One region of the Orenia marismortui DSM 5156 genome, then DNA from elsewhere that is predicted to be linked to it. Evidence: riboswitches for the same ligand, from Rfam matches in the RefSeq annotation. Region 1 holds a riboswitch; the other holds the start of a gene.
What was found. A riboswitch is a leader RNA that binds a small molecule or an ion and turns the genes downstream of it on or off. The one in region 1 is predicted to bind cyclic di-AMP.
Positions count from the first base shown of each region.

Region 2: it holds a riboswitch for cyclic di-AMP, as region 1 does, so the genes downstream of both, OREMA_RS0105085 (AtpZ/AtpI family protein) here and OREMA_RS0105920 (TrkH family potassium uptake protein) in region 1, are expected to answer to the same signal.

Region 1 covers NZ_KB900617.1:1,308,649-1,312,156, reverse strand. The annotation lists gene OREMA_RS0105925 (TrkH family potassium uptake protein) at 1-1,458, shown strand, start outside; cyclic di-AMP (ydaO/yuaA leader) riboswitch at 1,651-1,793, shown strand; gene OREMA_RS0105920 (TrkH family potassium uptake protein) at 1,848-3,182, shown strand; gene OREMA_RS0105915 (potassium channel family protein) at 3,198-3,508, shown strand, end outside.
Region 2 covers NZ_KB900617.1:1,139,025-1,142,532, forward strand. The annotation lists gene atpE (ATP synthase F0 subunit C) at 1-305, opposite strand, end outside; gene atpB (F0F1 ATP synthase subunit A) at 337-1,059, opposite strand; gene OREMA_RS0105080 (ATP synthase subunit I) at 1,063-1,458, opposite strand; gene OREMA_RS0105085 (AtpZ/AtpI family protein) at 1,462-1,686, opposite strand; cyclic di-AMP (ydaO/yuaA leader) riboswitch at 1,846-1,980, opposite strand; gene OREMA_RS0105090 (glycosyltransferase family 4 protein) at 2,330-3,352, opposite strand; gene OREMA_RS0105095 (deoxycytidylate deaminase) at 3,463-3,508, opposite strand, start outside.

The DNA of each region.
Region 1 (3,508 bases):
TATAAGTTAATAACAAAATATATTGGGATATTAACAATGGCAGTTAGTGGTTTTTTATTATTGCCGTTGTTAGTACTACCATTCTACCCCGAAGAGATAGTTTATATAAAGGCATTTTTGATTCCAGCTGCTATATTCTTTGGCATTGGATTTCTACTGTGGAAATTAACCTCTGTTGAAGATGAGGTTACTCTTTCTTTGAAAGAGGGGGGGATTATAGTATTAATATCTTGGGTTATAGCTATTGTAGCTTCTGCTTTACCTTTTATGATAACAGGGGAGTTGAACTTTACTCAAGCCATCTTTGAAGCTACCAGTGGCTGGACAACAACAGGTTTATCAGTGGTTGATGTAACAAAAGCTTCCCATGTTTTTTTGATGTGGAGAAGTATTATGCAATTCTTTGGAGGGGTAGGACTAATAGTTGTTATGTTATCTTCTGTATTGCATCCTTATGGTTTTGGCTTATATAATGCAGAAGGTAGAAGTGATCAATTATTACCTCACGTTAAGAAGTCAACTAAGGCTATTATGTATATTTATTTTGGATATATTATTGGAGGGACTATTCTATATATTATAGCAGGAATGGGAGTCTTTGATGCTATTAATCATGCTATTCCAGCATTATCGACAGGAGGTTTTTCTACAAAAGTTGACAGTATTGGCCATTGGAATAGTCTTCCTATAGAGATGGTAACTTGGTTATTGATGATTTTGGGAACAATTAACTTTGCTACTCACTTTGCATTGTTAAAAGGAAAGTTCAAAGTCTTTTTCAAAAATGGTGAGATTAGATTGCTGTTATTTATTATTGCTATCTTTACTCCAATTATCAGTTATTTTTCTTTAGGTAGCTTATATACAAGTTTGCCTGCTACAGTTAGACGGGGATTCTTTGAAGTGGTTTCTGCTATTTCTACTACAGGATTTTCTTTAGATGTATTCAGCAATTGGAATCAATTTGGTATCTTAGCTATGATTTTATTGATGTGGATTGGTGGAGGTACAGGGTCTACGGCAGGTGGTATTAAGTTATATAGAATTTATTTAATGATAAAGTCAGTTTGGTGGGAGTTAAAAGGATATTTCTTGCCTCCAAATTCTGTTGTAGAGAACTATATTTGGAGAGGAGAACAGAAATTATATATTAAAGCAGAATATATTCGTGAGACAGCAAATTATATATATTTATATATGGTTACTTATTTTATTGGAATCCTAGTTTATTTAGCTCATGGATATGGTTTAGCAGAATCTATGTTTGAATTTGCTTCTTCTTTAGGAACTGTTGGTTTATCTATAGGGATTACTAGTCCTGATGCTCCAGTATTAATCTTATGGACGCAGACAATAGGAATGTTCTTAGGAAGGTTAGAATTTTTAGTGATTTTCTTTGCTATAGCTAAGATGCTAAAAGATGCCAGATATATGGTTAATAGTAAAAGAGTGAATTAAATTTTACTGATTAAAGGGTAGATTATAAAATTAATAACGAGTTGGAAGAAAAAATTAAGGTCTTTAACCTTAGAGTATTAGTTCAATAGATAAAAGTTTTAAGTAATAGTTAAATAGATATTAGAGAGGTTATTTCAGGAATGATTGCTTTACAAGAATTTTAAATTGTAGTATAATAAACAACATAATTTAATTATGTAATCGCTTAATCTATAAAGAGCGGAGGAACCATTTTTTTGGGGTGAATTTAATATAAACTAGCATTTATGTTAATAGGGTTAACTTTTTTGATCCGAATCCGACAGCTAACTTCGTCAGCGTTAAAAAGGAGACCAGTCACAGGTATATAGGTATCCTGTGTCTTTTTTATTGGAAAGTGAGGTGCGAAGATGAAAAATAAGTTTAATATTCACAATTTAACTCCAGCACAGATACTATCAATAGGTTATTTAGTTGTGATTTTATTAGGGGCAATTTTATTAACTTTGCCTATAGCCACAACTGATGGTCAAGGGATGAATTTATTAGATGCTATCTTTACATCTACATCTGCTACAGCAGTAACAGGATTAATAGTAGAGAACACTAGTACTTTCTTTACTGTGTTTGGACAAATTGTTATCTTGTGCTTAATTCAAATAGGTGGCTTAGGTATTATGACTATGTCTACCCTATTTGCTTTATTATTAGGAAAGAAGATAACTCTTAGAGAAAGATTAATTATTCAACAAGATTTAGATCAATTTCAATTATCAGGGGTTATTAGAATCGTAAAGTATGTCTTAGGTGTTACTTTTGCTATTGAAGGAACAGGGGCTTTTATTTTATTCTTACGATTTTTAAAAGATATGCCTTTAGGAAAAGCATTATATTTTGGTATTTTTCACTCGGTATCTGCCTTTAATAATGCTGGGTTTGATATTTTTGGTAACAGTTTAGAAAACTTTACTGGTGATATTACAGTTAACTTTGTAATTACAACTCTAATTATTTTGGGTGGTATTGGATTTGCTGTAATTGCTGAAGTTTACTCTAAAAGAAGCTTTAAAAACTTTTCATTGCATACAAAACTTGTGTTAAGTGTAACATTAATTTTAATTATAGTAGGGACAATTGTTTCTTTTGTTTTAGAATATTCTAATCCAGCTACTATAGGTAATTTATCATTAGGAGAGAAGACTATTGCTTCTTATTTCTTAGCTATTACTCCACGTACTGCTGGATTTAATACAGTGCCTACAGGTGCATTAAATAGTTCTACAATATTCTTTACAATTATTCTGATGTTTATTGGTGCTTCACCGGGATCAACAGGTGGTGGGGTTAAAACAACTACTTTTGGTGCTTTGGGTGCTGTTTTATATGCTAGAGCAACAGGGAGAGAAGATATTGAGATTTATAAGAGAAGATTGGGTAAGGATATCATCTATAATGCTCTATCAATAGTTTTGATTGCATTATTATTAGTTGTAACAGTAACTATGGTCTTAACTATAACTGAAGATGCTGAATTTTTAGATTTATTCTTTGAAGCAGTTTCTGCCTTTGGTACAGTAGGTTTATCTACTGGGGTAACAGGTGGTTTATCAGTTGTAGGTAGAATTTTAATTATTCTTACTATGTTTGCTGGTAGGGTAGGACCTCTTACTATTGCTGTGGCTATTGGGGAGCGTAAAAATAAAGCAAATATTAGATATCCAAAAGAGAAGATATTGGTTGGATAGGGAGGAAATATAGAGATGAAACAGTTTATAGTTGTAGGCTTAGGGCGTTTTGGTTCAAGTGTAGCTACTACATTAGCCAGTAAAGGTTATGATGTATTAGCTATTGATTCTGCTGAAGAAAAAGTGCAGGAGATTAGTACTGAAGTTACTCATGCTGTTAAGGCTGATGCAACAGATGAAGATACTATGAAGACTTTAGGAGTAAGTAACTTTGATATAGCTATTGTTAGTATTGGAGAAAATATTCATGCTAATATATTAACTACCTTAATCTTAAAAGAATTAGGAGTTAAGTATGTTGTTGTTAAGGCACAAGATAAATTGCA
Region 2 (3,508 bases), 170 kb from region 1:
GTTAATCCAATTAAAGGGTTAGCATAAAGTAAGATCAAAGCTACAACCAAAGAAAAAATACCTGAAGTCTCAGCCACTGCTGCACCTAATAACATTACTATAGTAACATTATTGCTATTATCTTTATTACCTCCTACTGCTTCAGCACCCTTTCCTGCCGCATACCCCTGACCAACACCAGGGCCTATACCTGCAATCATAGCAAAACCAACAGCTATTACCGTAGCAGCCTGAATTATAGCTGTAGGGCTAAACTGTTCTAACCACTTAAAGAAAAGAAGTACTACATTTGATGTTTCTTCCATTCAATCCCCTCCTTCCTTAAATCATGGGAGATTATTCAATCTCTGTTGAAATATAAGTCATAGTTAACATTGTAAAGATAAAGGCTTGTAAGAGACCTGCAAAGACATCAAAATAAAGACTTGCTATCCCTGGAACAACAACTCCTACAACACTAAATAGCAATCCCATAATTACTACTCCACCTAGCATATTTCCAAACAAACGGAAAGAAAGAGATACAGGATCCGCTATTGCCCCAATTATGTTAAGTGGAACTAAAAATGGCATTGGCTCAAAATATCCTTTTATGTAAGACCCTATTCCATTATACTTAATTCCAGAAACATGGACAGCAATAAATGTAATTAGAGCTAAAGCAAAAGTAGTATTTAGATCTGCTGTTGGAGTATACAGGTTAAATAAATCTCTTCCTGGAATAACCCCTACTAAGTTAGCAAATGTTAAGTAAATCATTAGTGTTCCAATATAAGGAGCATAACCCTTTCGTCCTTTACCCATAGCATTATCTACTAAATTATAAATCGATTCTACTATAAATTCAGCTATATTCTGTAGACTAAATGGTCTAGGTTTTTTCTCTAAATTACGAGTTGCCAGCCAGGAGAAAACACCTAAAACAAATATAATTACCCAAGTAGTTGTAACTGTAGATTTAATTTGCAAACCAGCAATTTCAAATACTTTAGGAGCAAAAGCTTCCGAGTTAACTTCTTCAAGGAACATCTTATCAAATAGTTCAGTAAAGAAATTCATCTATTAATTCCCCTCCTTTCTTACAACCTCTTCTTTCTGTGGATAAGATTTAAATAAATTGCTTAATAAAATAACTATCTTAACAGACAACATACCAACTATAGTAGTTAGCAAGTTTACATCTGGTCTTTTTAGAGCTATGTAAAAAACAGTAAACCACAATAAATATCTGAATATATATTGAATAAAAACATAAGCTTGAGCCTTAATAGGAGGAAATTTAACAGCTTTTTGTAATGAATGAGATAATAAAATAAAATTAATAATACTCATTAGCCCTCCTACAAACCAACCAAAAGCACTTTTAAAATCAAAACACAATAGTATTAAAATTATTATTAAATTCAATAAAGCAGTCCATTTAACTATATAATTTTTAGTTTCTTTTAATTCTTCCACTTACTATCCCTTCCTATCTTCTTGCCCAGCTAATACTAACCTATAAGCACTTCTAAAACCAGTTAGTACTCCTAAAATAGTAAAAATAGCAAGAAAAATAATGTTAGTACCCAACCATTGATCCAATTTATTACCAAACCAAACACCAAAAATTATAGGCACTATAATGCTTATACCTATTTGTGATAATAAGCTTAAAGCCTTTAAAACGCCAATATTATCTTTCATTATTAATCTCCTATATTATGTATTAAATGAAAATCTTAATAAGAAAAATACTTTTTAGTATAATTAAAATTTATTCTCTTCTAGTTTACACAATATGTACCTAATTATACATAAAAACCACAGGAACATATATAGATATAGAACACCTGTGGAAAAGTATGTCCCTCTTTTCACATGCCTACGAAGTTAGCTGTCGGATTCGGGTAGAGGATACCCTACTGTTATTTGTAAATAATATCAGATTCACCCCAAAATTGGTTCCTCCGCTCCTTTAGGATTAGGCACTTTGCAATTTCTTTTCATTATACTATAAAATTATATTATTGTAAAGTTTATTTACTTTAATCAAGTTTAAAATTACTATAAAATACAAAGGCTTTGTTATATAAATTTATAGTTATTAACTTATTACTTAGACACCTCTCACTTTTAAAATTCCCATTATTAAAACTGACCAGTCAGTTTTAATAATATTATAAACATTTCTGTTAAATTTGTCAATACGAATATAAGTATAATAACAATACTTTTACAATTAGAAGATAAAAATCCAGGTACTAAAATACCTGGATTAATCAACTAAAACTCATATTTAATTTAATATTTAACTCTTTATAGTTAGCCACTTTTAGAAAAATTTACATTAAACTCTTTTATTATAATTAGTGTTAAGATTTACTATCCCTAGCTTAATAATTCCTATTAAAATAAATCCTAGCGAACTAAATATTAAAAATAATTGTTGAGATAACTCTGCTTCACTAACACCAATTGCAATCATCCCTAAAGAAATACTAATTAAATAAATAATCATAACTACCTGAATTTGATTCAATCCTAATTCCAATAATTTATGATGCAGATGACCTTTATCAGCCTTAAAAATTGGTCTGCCAGCTAATTTACGCCTTAATATAGCTAATAAAGTATCTATTATAGGGACTCCTAAAGCTAGCACTGGAATCAATAAAGTAATAAATGTTACACTCTTTAAAGTTCCTATAATCGAAATACTACCTAACATAAAGCCTAAGAACATACTTCCTGTATCCCCCATAAAAATATCGGCAGGATTAAAATTATACTTTAAAAATCCCAAAACAGCCCCAATAACTGTTAAAGCTAATATAACTGTTAAAACCTGACCTTGTTGATACGCAAAAATAGCTAAAGTTATAGTAGCTATAACTGAAACTCCTCCAGCTAAACCATCCAAACCATCTATTAAGTTAATTACATTAATAGTACTAATAATCCAAACTAAAGTTGTTGGTATACTTAAAATACCTAAATAATAAATACCACCAAAAGGATTACTAATAAATCTAATCTTAATACCAAAAGAAATCAATACTAAAGCTACTAAAACCTGTCCAAGTAATTTAACTTTTGCTGACAACTCATATAAGTCATCTAAAAGACCTAAAATAACAACTAAGGTTCCAGCAGCAATTATCCCTATAAATTTATCACTAAAGCCCGTCACTAATAAGGCAATTAATACTCCAAAATAAATACCTAATCCTCCTAAACTAGGAATAGGCTTAATGTTAATTCTACGTTTATTAGGATAATCTACTGCTCCTAATTTAAATGCCAGCTTTTTTACTTGTGGCATTACAAAATAACTACTTAATAATGCTAATAGTAATGGATAAATAAACATTTTACCCACCCCTTTCTAATTTCATAATAAGATTTGTTAACTAAAATTATTAAGTCTAACTATATTCTATGAAATTAGATCATATCTTTCAATTATTAATTTTTGGAATATTATTTAATCTCTTCTATCTTAATTCCAGCTTCTAACATCATTTTT